DNA from 2 places in the Eubacterium sp. SB2 genome. Region 1 is predicted to be linked to the other one. Evidence: predicted binding sites of a transcription regulator. Region 1 holds the regulator's gene; the other holds the start of a gene.

Region 1 (7,859 bases):
ATATTGGTCATCTGCTTTTGGGTGAATTTGCCTTCGAAGAGTTTAAACTGGATGAAATATGGTTTTTACCGAATGGTAATCCACCGCATAAAGATACGGAAGACATGGATACCTCGCTTACCCACAGAATTGAGATGGTAAAGGCCGCAATCAGCGGTTCCCCGCATTTTAAGCTTTCCATGCATGAGGCGAAGAAGGGGATATCATACACGTATCGGACAATGCGTGATTTCCATGAACTGTATCCGGGCAACGAGTTTTATTTTATTTTGGGGGCGGATTCTCTGTTTTCCATTGAACAATGGAAGTATTTCAAAGAGATTTTCCCAACCTGCACCATACTTGCGGCGATGCGGGATGACAAGGATGTGGGAGATATGCAGAAACAGATTGCTTATCTTAAAAAGAAATATGAAGCCGAGATTGAACTGCTTCGGGCGCCGCTACTGGAGATTTCTTCAACGACGATCCGGGAGCGGGCCGCGAAGGGGCTGACAGTGCATTATTTCGTGCCGGATGCAGTGGCTGATTATATTAAAGAACATCATTTGTATAAGGAAGTGGAGCCATGACGGAGATTTTGGGGATTCGAAGAAAACTGGAGAAGAGATTAAAACCAGAACGCTACGAACATACGCTGGGAGTTATGTATACGGCTGCATCGCTTGCCATGTGTTATGAAACGGATATACACCAGGCGATGCTGGCAGGGCTTTTGCATGACTGCGGCAAGTTCTGCTCCGGTAAGGAGCAGATCAAATTGTGCAGGGAATGCAATATCACACTGACCGACTCTGAGCTGAAAATGCCGGCCCTGATCCATGCCAAGCTGGGAGCATATCTTGCCGAGCATGAATATAATATTAAAGATTCTGATATTCTGGGGGCCATCACTTATCACACCACGGGAAAGCCTCAGATGACACTGCTTGAAAAAATCATTTTTCTAGCTGACTATATCGAACCGGGCAGGCAGGGAATTCCGGTTTTAAAGGAAGTGAGAAGAGAGGCGTTTTCAAATCTGAACAAGGCAGTGGCACTCAGTGCTGGTTCCACAATTTCTTATCTTAAGAATGTGGGAAGGGAGATTGACCCCTTGACCGTCAGAACTTATGAATATTATCAGTAGCAGTTCAGACCAGTGAGAACTGTTGACATAATTATACCCAAAAGGCACCCCGTAACTCATGCCCTGCGGGCAGGTCTGCAGCATAGCTGCAGAATAATGTATACCCAAAGGGCACCCCGTAACTCATGCCCTGCGGGCAGGTCTGCAGCATAGCTGCAGAATAATGTATACCCAAAGGGCACCCCGTAATACATGCCCTGCGGGCGGGTCTGCAGCACAGCTGCAGAATAATGTATACAAATTAAAGAAGTAAAGGAGACTGATCTATGGAACAAGCAAGGGAAATGGCGCGGCTTGCCTGCAAAGCGCTGGATGAAAAAAAGGGAGAGGACATTAAGGTAATTGATATTGCCGGTGTCTCCGTACTTGCGGATTATTTTATCATCGCAAACGGCAGCAACGAGAGCCAGGTAAAGGCTCTGGTAGACAATGTGGAGGAATGCCTCCATAAGGCAGGATTTGTGTTAAAGCAGCGGGAAGGTTACGGTACCGCCAGCTGGGTGCTGCTTGATTTTGGAGATATCATCGTGCATATTTTTGATAAGGAGAACAGGCTGTTCTATAACCTGGAACGTATTTGGAGGGATGGCGTAGAAGTAGATGTTGAATCACTGTAAGCGCCGGTGGAGGATATTATGAGGAAACGAGTGTATAAAACTGCAGTCTGCCTGTTTACAGCTGCCATTCTCAGCCTGACGGCCGGGTGCTCTTCTGCAGAAGAAAAAACGAATGATAACAAGAAGGAAAGCCTGCTGGATCCTAAGAAGCCGGTTTCTATCGAAGTATGGCACTATTATAACGGCGCACAGCAGGATGCCTTCAATGAACTGGTAACAGAGTTCAATGGCAGCCGGGGAAAAGAGCTGGGAATCAAAGTAAAAGCATCCAGCCTTGGCAATGTGGCCGATCTGGAGGATAATGTACTGGCCTCCATTGACGGAAAAGTCGGGGCAAAAGAAATCCCTGATATTTTTGCGGCTTATGCGGATACAGCCTATGCGGTGGATCAGAAGGGCATGGCTGTGGATTTGATGGAATATATGACTGAGGATGAGATCAGTGAATATATGGACAGCTACATTGATGAGGGAAAGTTTTCCTCCGAAGACAGTCTGAAGATATTCCCGATTGCCAAGGCAACGGAAGTATTTATGCTGAACAAGACAGACTGGGATAAGTTTGCCGATGCAACGGGCGCTGACCTGGAGGATATTTCCACAATCGAGGGGATTACTGCCACGTCCAAAGAATATTACGAATGGACGGACAGCCTGACAGATACTCCGGATGACGGTAAAGCCTTCTTTGGAAGGGACGCTATGGCCAATTATTTTATAATAGGAGCACGGGAACTGGGGACTGAGATTTTCTCCGTCAAGGATGGTCAGCCGGCTTTGAATTTTGATAAAGACGTAGTCCGTAAGCTTTGGGACAATTACTATGTGCCTTTTATCAATGGCTACTTTGCTTCCTCCGGCAAGTTTCGGAGTGATGATATCAAGACAGGGAATATACTGGCATTTGTAGGTTCCTCTGCGGGAGCGACATTTTTCCCTAATCAGGTGACGCTGGACGATGAAAATACATATCCGATCGAGATGCAGGCTTTTGAGTGCCCTCGCTTTAAGGACGGTGAGAAATACTCTGTACAGCAGGGCGCAGGCATGGTAGTGATGGAAAAGGAAGATAAGGCAGAAATCGAGGCTTCCGTGGAATTTTTGAAATGGTTTACAGACACTGACCGTAATATACAGTTTGCTGTGACGTCAGGGTATCTGCCTGTCAAAAAAGAGGCCAACGATAAAGAGTTGATCAAAAAGAGCATAGACAGTACAGACAGCAGCGTCATCCAGGTGCTTGAGGCTTCCCTAACGCAAATTGAGGAAACTTCACTCTATACAACCCGCGCCTTTGAAAACGGTACGGATGCCCGTAATGTGCTGGAGTATTCGCTTACAGACAAAGCGGCAGCGGACCGGGCAGAGGTGGAATCGGCAATATCAGCAGGTTCTACCAGGGAAGAGGCTGTCAGTAAATTTGATACGGATGATAATTTTGAGAGCTGGTATGAGGAGACATTGGCATCTCTTGAGAAGTTAGTAGATAATAAATAAATTCGGAACCGCTGCATATAGGAAGCGGATGAAAGAAAGGAGGGCACAGGAATGCGCATGAACAGACAGAAAGCACAGCCTATACTGAAAAGAATGCTGATTCCCATGGTCCTCCTAACTTTAATAGAAGTAATGCTGCTCTCAGGAACTTTTATATTCGGGGGAGCCATTCAGGAACTTGATGAGAATGCCAAAGGCATTGTTCAGGGAAAGGTGGCCAATCGTTCCAGCTACCTGCAGAATGAGATGATAAACAGCTGGTCTAACGTGTCTTATACGGTACAACTCATTAACGAGACCGCTGAAAAGCTGGATCAGGACGGGATGATCGACCTGGATAATATAGGAAAAAACTCAAATGCCTGCTTTCCGCTGGTTTCTGAGATTTCCGGAAATCTGATCGAAATGCTTCGTTCCAATAAGGTGACCGGAGCTTTTGTTGTTTTTAACAATGATGATCCCAAAGAACTGAGGGAACAGGAGAGTTTTTCCCGTCCCGGCGTTTATTTCCGGGATCTGGATCCGGATACAAGCGCCTCTGTCCGCAACAGTGACCTCCTGATTGAGAGAGGCTCGGTTGATCTTGTACATAGCCTGGATATAGCCACTGACAGTGCCTGGAAGCCTCAGTTCGTATTTACCAAGGAACATGAGGAGATATACAATCTTTTTCTAAATCCGCAGGAACAAGGATATGAAAACCCCGGGGCAGCTTCGCTGACAGAATTGGGGTATTGGGGAAAACCGCATACGCTTACGGACGACGATAAGATGATGATTTCCTATACGGTTCCTCTGATAACGTCAACAGGTAAAGTCTATGGTACACTTGGCATGGAGATTACACTGGATTACCTTGCCACTATGCTTCCGTCTGAGGAATTGATGGAAGATAAGCCGGCCTCCTATTTACTGATCGTACAGGATGCGGAAACCGATGAATATAGAACCGTATATTCATCGGACAGCAGCATCGCACCGGACATGGAAAAGCTGGATGTATCACAGTCATCTGATGGGAACTTTTATTTTAACGGTGCAGATCATGAGCGGTATTTTATGGATATGGAGTACTTCCAGCTCTATGATTCGAACGGTCCCTTTGAATCGGATCGGTGGGGACTGGCAGGTGCAGTGAAGGAGAGTGATCTTACCGAGTTTTCCAACCATATCATGTCCTATATTATTGTTGCAATTATTCTGACAATCATTATGGGGATCGCAGGCAGCGTGCTTGTTAGTTTTATGATATCAAGACCGATTCATCTGGTGTCAAAACATATGCAGCAGATGAATACAAAAAACAAAATAGGCCTCCCCAGAACGAATATATATGAATTCGATCAGCTGGAAGAGTCCATTGAAAAGCTGAGCCGTGATGTAATCGACTCCGCCACAAAGTTTGCGCAGATTCTGAACAAAGCCAGCATACGTATAGCAGGGTTTGAAATTGATATGGATAATAACACTCTATTTTTGACGGACGGTTTCTTTGATATATTTGGCCTTAAGGGTTCCATTGCTTCCAATATGGATGTGCAGACTTTCATCATGGAAATGAAGGAGTTGGAAATCTATAAAGCAGAGGAAGCAGAAGACTATATATTGTATAAGATACCGACCGGGGAAAAAGAGACCTATGTCCGTCTAAGTTATTCGGGCGTGGAGGATCGAAGGGCAATCGGCATAGTCGAAGATATCACGAAGACAATCCAGGAAAAGCAGCTGATTGAGCATGAACGTGACCACGATCTGCTTACGGGGCTGAAGAACAGACGTGCATTCCAGCGTATCATGCAGCAGCTTTTTGAAAAGGGAGAATCCTGCCTGAAGAAGGCGGCACTGGTTATGATGGATCTGGATAACCTCAAACAGATCAACGATAAGTTCGGACATGATTACGGAGATAAATACATTCAGGCTGCGGCAGACAGTTTTCGGAAGTATACGCCGTCGAACACAATTATTTCGCGTAATTCAGGGGATGAATTTTATCTGTTTTTCTATGGATATGATACGGAGGAGGATATCACACGGATTCTTTCCGTCCTAAAAAAGGGCATCGACGAAGAATACATTCTGCTTCCGCCAATGCAGAGATTAAAATTAAAGATGTCCGGCGGTATTTCATGGTATCCCAGGGATTCCCGCCATTACGAACAGCTTCTGCAATTTTCTGATTTTGCAATGTACCAGGTGAAGCATTCTACCAAAGGTGAAATCAGTGACTTTGACCTGGGGGCATATCACAGCGAGGAGTATATCTCACAGAACCGCAGGGAGCTTTCGGAACTGCTGGAACGGGAAAAGGTAGAGTACTATTTTCAGCCCATCGTCGATGCGCACACCGGCAGAATCTTTGCCTATGAGGCTCTGATGAGAGGAACTATGCCCACATTGCGCAACCCTTCTGAAATCCTGGCTTTGGCCAGAGAAGAACACAAACTGGATCAAGTAGAAGAACTGACATGGAAGATGGCATCCACCACATTTGTACAGCATGTGAAAAACCAACGGATTCAGCCTGACTGTAAAGTCTTCATTAATTCATTGGCCGACTACAGAGTGAGTAACAGGATGATTGAGTTTATTGAATCTGAATGTAAAGGGTATCTGGATCATTTCGTATTCGAGATTACTGAATACGCAGAGGCAGATAAGGAGGCTATGGATGTAAAACGTGTTCTTGTCAACCGCTGGGATTCGGATTTTGCTCTGGACGATTACGGGAGCGGATATAATGGTGAGAGAATCCTTCTGGAGCTTGCCCCTAAGTATATTAAGATCGACAGAGAGATTATATCCGGTATCCATGATAATATTGATAAGCAGAAGATCGTGGAAAATACCATATCCTATGCTAAGGAAAGAAATATTAAAGTCATTGCGGAAGGAATCGAGACGGAACAGGAGATGCATAAGGTGATCGAACTGGGTGTAGATTATATGCAGGGATATTATCTTGCACGGCCATTTCTGGAACCGCCGCAGATAAGCGAATATATCGTGGAACAGATTAAGAAAGACTGATTGGAGCGAACCGCCGGTAACGGTCGGCGGGATTCCCCCAGGAGATAAGAGGATAAAAAGACATGCAGCATTTCAGTTTTGCGCATGTCTTTTTGAATACCATTCGGAAATACCATTTTGCATCCGGATTTTAAAAAAATCGGAAAACCCCGATCACTTTTCCTAAGATGGATACTTCCTTTACGATGATAGGCTCCATGTAGTCGTTCTCCGGCTGCAGGCGGTATACTCCTTCTTCTTTATAGAAGGTTTTGACTGTGGCTCCGTCTTCTACAAGTGCAACCACCATGTCACCGTTGGAAGCGGTATGATCCTGTTCAACGAGCACCATATCCCCATCCAGGATCCCGGCATTAATCATGCTTTCTCCTTTTACAGTCAGCATGAAGGTCTGCTTGTTGGGCATGAATTCCATGGGAATGGGGAAGTAGTTTTCTATGTTCTCCTGTGCCAGCAGCGGCTCTCCTGCGGCGACACGGCCGACAAGCGGGACATTCACAACTTCGCGTCTGGTCAGATTAAATGTATCATCTAATATCTCTATGGCTCTGGGCTTCGTGGGGTCACGCCTTATGTATCCGTTCTTCTCCAGTGTCTCAAGATGAGAGTGTACAGAGGAAGTGGACTTTAAATTGACAGCCTCACAAATCTCACGTACAGCAGGGGGAAATCCCCGTTCTAATATCTGTGCTTTTATGTATTCTAATATCTCCAGCTGCTTTTTGCTGATCTTACCCTGTGACATATAGCCCTCCTTAATCCGTTAAAGCCAACGCTCAACTCATTCTATAAATATAGTATCATAGTTGTTTTTAAAAAGCAAACACTTGTTACGAAAATATGTTCGAAAAATGAAACGCGAGTATTGACAAACATGTGTTCGTGTTATATAATTCTAGCTATAGAGAACAGATGTTCGTAAAACGAATAAGCAACTAATTATTAGGGAGTTTTAACGGGGGAATTACTAATGCAGAGAGAAAGAAATTATGCAAAAGCACAGACTATCAAAAAGAACGAGAGACATATCAGGAGTATGCTGGTTCTATTTATTGCAACAGTATTCATTGTATTTGCGGCATGCGCTTTGTTTGGAAATCTTTTGATTTCAGCACATGAGAAACGTTCAGAAGAGCCTGTTAACTTTAAGTATTACAAGAGTATTGAGATTCAGCCCGGAGATACTCTATGGGATATTGCAGAAGAATATATTACAGAAGATTATCGTTCCGTCTCAGAATATGTTATGGTGTTAAAAGAGATGAATTCACTGAGTACAGATGACATTCAGGCAGGCCAGAATCTGATGATCGCTTACAACGATACAGAATTTATAAATAAATAATCAACCTGTTCATTACTTGATTTCTTTATAGATAATTAGATAAAGGTATCAATATACATCCCTATGTATTGATATATAAACTCACCCAGAGGCAGCCTGTACGAATATGTGCAGGCTGCCTCATTTGATATACTGATATATAGGGGAAGGGTTTGCTTCAGAAAACGCCGCTTTAATAAATGAAGAGATATTGTATGAAATAAATTGATCTATACGACAAATACCGATTTTTCCAATAGAT
Region 2 (7,859 bases), 1.8 Mb from region 1:
TCTCCTTATTCACTTCGCCGATCAGATCGTCGATCTGTCCCTCCACCGGACGGACCGTAACCTCGGGATCCAACAGCCCTGTGGGGCGGATAACCTGCTCTGTCCGAAGCAGTTCGTGTTCTTGCTCATAAACACTCGGTGTGGCAGATACAAATAAAACCTGATTGATCTTGCTCTCAAATTCCTCAAAATTGAGCGGACGGTTGTCCTTTGCCGACGGCAGCCGGAATCCGAAGTCCACGAGGGTAGACTTGCGCGACTGGTCACCGGAGTACATGCCGCCGATCTGAGGAATGGTCTTGTGGGACTCATCTATCATGATGATAAAATCATCGGGAAAGTAGTCGATCAGCGTGTAGGGCGGCTGCCCCGGTGCAAGCCCGGACAGATGGCGGGAGTAGTTCTCGATGCCGGAACAGAATCCGGTCTCCTTGAGCATCTCGATATCAAAATTTGTGCGTTCTGCAATCCGCTGTGCTTCCAGCAGCTTATCCTGGCGCTTGAATTCCTTAACGCGCTCCTCCAGCTCTGCCTCAATAGCGGTTACAGCGCGGGCGATATTCTCTTTGTCCACAACATAATGGGATGCGGGAAAGATTGCGATGTGCTTCAGCTCATCCTTGATCTCTCCGGTCAGGACGTCAATCTCGGTAATCCGCTCCACCTCATCCCCGAACCATTCGATGCGGATCGCGGTATCCTCGGAGTAAGCAGGGATCACCTCCAGAACGTCACCCCGCACCCGGAAGGTGCCGCGGTGGAAATCCATTTCATTTCTGTCATACTGAATCTCAATGAGCTTTGCCATGACTTCATCCCTGTCCCGCGTCATGCCCGGGCGCAGTGAAATCACCATGTTCTGGTAGTCCATCGGGCTTCCCAGTCCATAGATACAGGATACGCTGGCTACGATGATCACATCCCGACGTTCCGCCAGGGCCATGGTGGCGGACAGGCGGAGCTTGTCGATCTCGTCATTGATCGCCGAATCCTTGGCAATATATGTGTCCGATGAGGGAACATAGGCTTCCGGCTGATAATAATCGTAGTAACTTACAAAATATTCGACCGCATTTTTAGGAAAAAATTCCTTGAATTCCCCGTAAAGCTGAGCGGCCAGAGTCTTGTTGTGTGCGATGATCAGAGTGGGCCTGTTCAGCGCCTGAATCACGTTAGCCATGGTAAATGTCTTACCGGAACCGGTAACGCCGAGCAGAGTTTCAAATTGATTGCCCTCTTTAAACCCACGCACCAGCTCGGCAATGGCCTGCGGCTGGTCACCCGTGGGCTGGTATTCCGATACAAGTTCAAAATGATCCATAAACCCGATACCTCCATATATAAACAATTCCCTATAATTGGGAATTTCATACTTTCATAGTGTCAGATATGATTATAGCAGAGGTTCTGGAAAATGTACAGTAAAAACCGAATGTTTGTTCTGTATAATTGCGAGACCATGTAACCGTTCAGGACGGACTGAACGGTTACGCATCCAGCCCACGGAAACTCGCCTTCCGTGAGGGGAAAACATTGCAAAAAAGGCTGTTTATGGTATAATGAATGTCAGTGGGAAGATCATGTCTGCACATTTTTAAATGGAGAATTTCAGTCATGAATTTTAGTTACATCGTATAATGATTCGATATTGGATGGGGTCCATATTGGATTTTTACTTCGTTTAAATGAAATTACCCGTGCATGCTATTGATCGTCAATTCGGAAAATGAGCGAAAGGATAGAAGATATGAAAAAAAGAACGATTGCTCTGCTGATCCTTTCTGCCTTAATATTGTGTATATTATCCGGATGCATAGAGAACAGCAGAGTAGTAAACTATGATGGTCAGGACGAAGAAACTACAACCATTACCTTTTTTGGGAATAAGTATGAACCGGAAAATGTTACGGTCATAGAGGAGATCATTTCCGGTTTCATGACGGAGAATCCTGATATCCGTGTTTCCTATGAAAGCCTGAAAGGGACCGAATACTTTGAAGCCTTAAGAAAGAGGATGGCTTCCGGCAAGGGAAACGACGTTTTTATGGTAAATCACGATATCTTGCTGGAGTTGCAGCAGAGCGGGCAGGTGGCGGATCTGTCATCACTCAGCGTGATCCCGGAGTATACCAGGCAGATGCGCAGCCAAATGGAGGAGAACGGAAAAATCTACTGGATGCCTACCACGGTATCGGCGTTTGGGCTGTACTGTAACATGGATTTACTCAGAAAACACGGGCAGGAGGTGCCTCAGAATCTCGGAGAATGGGAAACGGTCTGCGGTTATTTCAAAGACAGGGGGATTACACCGATGATTGCTAACAATGACATTTCCCTGAAGACACTGGCCATCGGGTACGGATTTTACTCTATCTATCAGGAAGAGGTGCAGGCAGAAGTATTTGCTCGGATTAACAGCGGTGAAGAGACGCTGAGCCATTATCTGAGTTCCGGGTTCTCCATAGTGGAAAGTTTTATCCGGAAAGGATATATTGACGGAGAAAAGGCACTCGATACGAAGAAAACCTCCGATGATCTGAAAGAGTTTATCAAGGGAGAGTCTCCTTTTATGCTGACGGGGGCATGGGCGGCCGGGCGCGTCAGCGCGATGCAGCCGGAGTTCGGCTTTGAGGTGCATCCACTTCCGGTTTTAGAGGACGGTTCCCTGCTGGTGATCAATCCGGATACAAAATTGAGCGTAAATGCCGGCAGCGGGCATATAGATGCTGCTATGAAATTTGTAGAGTATTTTACCAGGGCGGAAAATATACAAAAATTTGCAGATCAGCAGTCTTCATTCAATCCGCTGCAGGGGGCAGATCCGTCACCGGCGCAGGAGATCCTGCCGCTGGTGTCCTGTTACAGAAGCGGGCGTACGGTGATAGGCACGGACGCATTGCTGGATCTGCCGATCTGGGAGCTGACTGCTGAAGCGTCACAGAAGCTGCTTGCGGGGGAAGCGCTGGATACAGTCATGGATTGGATGGATCTGCAGGTGGAGGAGGACAGGATGCCTTGAAAAAGAATGAAGCAACAGAACCAAAAAAATCAAAATTGCTGATTGTGACCGCAGCGCTTGTTACAGGCGTTTTGCTCAGCACCATTACAGCCTTTTTCGTAAGGGCAGTACAGAGCCAGCTGTGGCAGCAGTCGATGGCTTCCATTCTTGAGAGTACCCAGCAGGGGCGCAACACGCTGCAGATCCAGCTGCAAGGGGAATACGAAGTAATGGGAACCGTGGCGGCCCATTTAAGTGGATTTGCCAGTTCGCAGGCCGACGAACTGGACGAATGTTTAAGGGATTACAGTGCGGTGGACACAGGCATCCTCTTGTACCTGGAGAATGCAGCATGCTATCCGGATGATGTGGGGATCGATGAAAACTTAACGAAAATACTGGCGAAGAATGACCGGAAACAGGGAATTATTGCCCCGCATATCAGCAGTGTTACTGGCGTCAATGTGTTTAACCTGTATGTGCAGGTGACGCTGAAAGACGGTACAAAAGGATATTTGCTCAAAGAGTTTGAGGTGGATCGGATCGTCGACACTTTTACTGTTTCGTTTTATCAGGACACAGGCTTTTCTTATGTGCTGGATACAGAAGGCAATGTCCTTATCCGGCCGCCTCATCCCAACAGCAACAAAACCGTACAGAATCTCTTTGATATGCTGCAGGTACCTGAAAACAGCCACACCGGGCTGGAGCGTTTTACACAGTCCCTAAAGGAGGGGAAAACGGGATGGGCCACCTTTACCTATCAGGGAGAAAATACTGTTTTCTGCTATATCCCTTTGAAGCTGGATACTGACTGGTATTTGGTTTCCATTATCCCTTCCGCTGTTGTGAATAAGCAGACCAGCCAGATTATAATGCGCACCTTTGCCTTGATTGGCTGTATTATCCTGGGAATAGCCCTGCTGGTTCTGCTGTATTTCCGTTATGTAAACCGGGCGAACCACAGGCTCCGTAATCAGGCGGAGTATATCAGTCACCTGTATAATGCTGTTCCTGAGGGAATTGCCTTAACGACATCAGAGGAGCCGTACCGGTTTCTGCAGGTCAATGAGGAGGGGTTACGCCTTCTGGGATTTCCGAAAGGATCCCCGAACGACGTCCTGGAAGGGAAGAGTCTCCGCAGCATGGTATATCCCGAGGATTATGAAAGAGCGGTGCAGCTGTTTCAGGATGCCGCAGAGAATGGACATAAGAATGTTTTTGAAATCCGGGTCAGAACAAGGGATGATTCTTACTTTTGGGCGGCCGGGATTGTGGAAAAAACTCTGGATGAAAATGCTCATCCGGTATTCATCATTGCCATTCATGACATTACCGAGGAAAAATTGGCAGAAGAAGAGGCTAAGCGCAGGGATTTGCAGGAGCGTTTAACACTGGTGGGAGCGATCTCGAATGCGTATCCTTTGATCATCAGCCTTAACCTGTCCCATGATACTCTGAAGTTTGTGTATATCAGGCCGGGACTTATGCTCTCCATTGGAGGACAGCAGTCTTACAGTGAGTTGTATGCCGATATGGCGCCGTCTATTCACGAAGATCATCGGGAGCATTTTAAGCAGCGTTTCGCACCCGAATACCTTCTGGCTGCCCTGGGCGGAGAAAGAGATGAAATCAGCGGGGAATATAAACACCTGCTGGCGGATGGGAAGTATCATTGGATCTCTACTCAAATCATTGCGGTAGACAATCCCTATTCCGAGGATAAGCTGGCGATCCTGATTTCCCGGCGGATCGATGAGCAGCGGTATGAGGAGGAACAGCAGCAGCAAACTTTAAAGAGTGCATTAGAAAGCGCCAGGGCCGCCAATGTGGCTAAGAGCCAATTCTTATCAAATATGTCCCATGATATCCGTACACCCATGAATGCTGTCATTGGGATGGCTGCGATTGCGGCCGCGCATCCGGATGATCCGGACAGAGTGGCGGACTGCCTGAAAAAGATCGATATTTCCAGCAGGCATCTGCTCAGTTTGATCAACGATGTGCTGGATATGTCGAAGATAGAGAGCAGGAAATTGTCAATCAGAGAGGAGCCTTTTAATTTTGCTGAATTGGTAACGGATGTCATTGAACTTTTCAGGCCGCAGACGGCAGAATGCCGGCTGAAGCTGGATGTGCATCTGGCTGTATTGGAGAACGAAGCAGTAATAGGAGATTCTCTCCGTATTCGGCAGGTTTATATCAATATATTGAGCAACGCGGTGAAGTACACGCCTTCAGATGGGAAAATACGTGTGGATGTGCGGCAGGTAAAGGAGAGTCACAACGGATACTCCAGCTTTATATTCCGCTGTTCTGACACGGGAATCGGAATGAGCGAGGAGTTCCAAAAGAGACTATTCGAACCTTTTGAAAGGGTACAGGATACTACCAGCAGCAAGATTGTCGGTACCGGGCTTGGGATGGCCATTACCAAAAACCTGGTGGACTTGATGGACGGGAGTATCCGGGTGGAGAGCAAACTGGGAAAGGGGTCTTCCTTTACCGTGAGTATTCCGCTGAAGCTGCAGGCAAAAGGACCGGAGACTGCCCCCCTCGAATGGAGCGGGGCACGATGCCTGATTGCGGACGGCGACCCGCAGGTTAGTGAAAGCATGGTGGAACTGTTGGAAGACATGGGAATGCATGCCAGTTCTGCCGCCTCTGGGGAGGAGGCCGTTTCCTTTGTTTTACAGGCGAAGGATACGCAGGATCCGATTCGGCTGGTGATCCTGGGTCTGGAGATGCCGGATATGGATGGGGGTGTTGCCGCACGGTGTATCCGGGAAGCGGTGGAAAATGATATTCCTGCGGTCGTCCTGACTGCATACGATCAGGCGGAATTAGAGAGCGAAGCCCGCAGCTGCGGAGCAACAGCGAGTCTTACCAAGCCTCTTTACCGTGAGAAAATATCCAGTCTTCTTAGGAAGCTAAGCGGGGACGAGGAAGCGCCAAAACCGATGTTCAATGGAACTGCCGGAGATTTCAATGGAAAACGTGTTTTGCTCGTAGAGGATAACGAAATAAATCTGGAGATTGCACGCACACTGATAGAAGAGAGCGGCGTCCAGGTGGAGGAGGCATATAACGGAGAGGAAGCGGTGCGGAAGGTGTCGGAATCTGTGGAGAGGTATTATGATTTGGTTTTCATGGATATCCAAATGCCGGTTATGGACGGATACCAGGCAACAAAGGCGATTCGGGCTTTGAACCGGGATGATGCATTAACCCTGCCGATTGTGGCAATGACGGCCAATGCGTTTGAAGAAGACGTATGTGACGCGCTGCAGGCGGGAATGAACGTACATCTGGCGAAACCGGTTGATGTGGCGGAACTGGGACAAGTGCTGCAGCGATTCCTTGGTCAGAATATCTAATACGGCAGGTATCTTTAAGCAGCAGGGCAGGATGTTTTCCTGTATAAACGGGAAACAGCTCCGCAGCATACAGTGGCTACAAGGTACTAAAAAAGGGAACTGTGTACAAATTACTTTGTACAGCAGTTCCCTTTTTGACCGATACGTTTTGCCTGGTAATGAAATTATCTGTTATTCTTCCACATTTATACAGGAACACAGGTAACTATGAAACGCTTATCCAGCTGCTTTTTTCGGTGCCGTCTTAGGATAATTAAAAATATTTTTCTTAATAATATTATAGTAAATAATACAAACGATAATCGTACTCGTTGTAGCAGTAGGCGTTGCCAGTGAAAGATGGAAAAGTGTTGCGCCTGCCATATGGCTGAAAATATAGGCGGCTGGTACACGCATAACCCATGAATCCCAGAAAGCCTGGAAAAATACGAACTTTGTTCGGCTGCAGCCATTGTAAAATCCCATAAAGCAGAATAAAATACCAACCTGTATACAGTCAATAGAGAATCCTTTGAGATACTGTGCCGCTGCTGCGATAACTTCGCGGTTCGAGGTAAAAATTGAAGCCAGAACATCACCGTGGAAGCATACAAAATAGAACACGATAAGTCCCGTTACTACGGAAGTCCCCATACCATAGAAGAGCGTTCTCTTTGCTCTTTCCGGTTTCCTTGCCCCCATGTTCTGCGCAATAAATGCAGACATTGACTGCATGTATGAGATCGGTATCAATAACACGAAACTAACAACACGCCATGCAATACCGTATCCGGCTGACATGATGAGCCCCATGCCGTTTGCGAATGTATTGACAGCGAGAAATGAAATCTGTGTAACAAGATCCTTCATTGCTACAGGTGTTCCAATGGAAAACATCTCTTTGATCATATAATTATCAAATCGAATGTGGCTTAACTTGAAGACGAAAGGAAGCTTTGTAAAGCGGATTATAATAATTGATAAAATCAGACTTATAGCCTGAGCGCTTACGGTAGCAATAGCTACACCTTTTACTCCCATATCAAATACGGAAACTAAAACAACATCACCAATAACGTTAATTACACAGGCGATGATAACGAAAACCAACGGAAGAATAGAATTGCCGATACCTCTGAATATACAGCTCAGCAGATTATATCCGACAATAAAAACCAATCCTCCGCAGCAAATCGACAAATACTGAACGGCAAAATCATGAGCTTCTGCAGGCACGTTCATAGCACTTACCAATACTGGTGTTACAAAAACCATGATAATCGTTAGAATTACGCCAAAAACAGCAAATATGCTGATGGAAGCTCCCATAGATTTTGCGGCGCTTTCGCCGTCGTTCTCTCCGATATAACGCCCTATTGCTACAGTAACACCCATAGCAAGCCCTGTGACAACCACCTGAAGGAGATACATTACATTACCGCCCGAGGAAACAGCGGCACTTTCTGCAGGCCCGCAGTAACGGCTGATAACAATCAAGTCAACTG

Evidence for each region. The regulator LexA, encoded in region 1, represses DNA repair genes until DNA is damaged. The targets are predictions, from matches to a motif close to CNAACANNTGTTNG.
Region 2: the regulator LexA is predicted to act here: its motif matches at 1,430-1,443, upstream of uvrB (excinuclease ABC subunit UvrB).

Annotation. Positions count from the first base shown of each region.
Region 1 is NZ_LN865153.1:1,838,690-1,846,548, reverse strand. Features, by position in the region: gene nadD (nicotinate-nucleotide adenylyltransferase) at 1-572, shown strand, start outside; gene yqeK (bis(5'-nucleosyl)-tetraphosphatase (symmetrical) YqeK) at 569-1,129, shown strand; gene rsfS (ribosome silencing factor) at 1,396-1,746, shown strand; gene BN1938_RS20610 (extracellular solute-binding protein) at 1,765-3,243, shown strand; gene BN1938_RS20605 (bifunctional diguanylate cyclase/phosphodiesterase) at 3,295-6,273, shown strand; gene lexA (transcriptional repressor LexA) at 6,404-7,018, opposite strand; gene BN1938_RS20595 (LysM peptidoglycan-binding domain-containing protein) at 7,244-7,618, shown strand.
Region 2 is NZ_LN865153.1:64,424-72,282, reverse strand. Features, by position in the region: gene uvrB (excinuclease ABC subunit UvrB) at 1-1,321, opposite strand, end outside; gene BN1938_RS12525 (ABC transporter substrate-binding protein) at 1,748-3,019, shown strand; gene BN1938_RS12520 (response regulator) at 3,016-6,375, shown strand; gene BN1938_RS12515 (MATE family efflux transporter) at 6,592-7,859, opposite strand, start outside.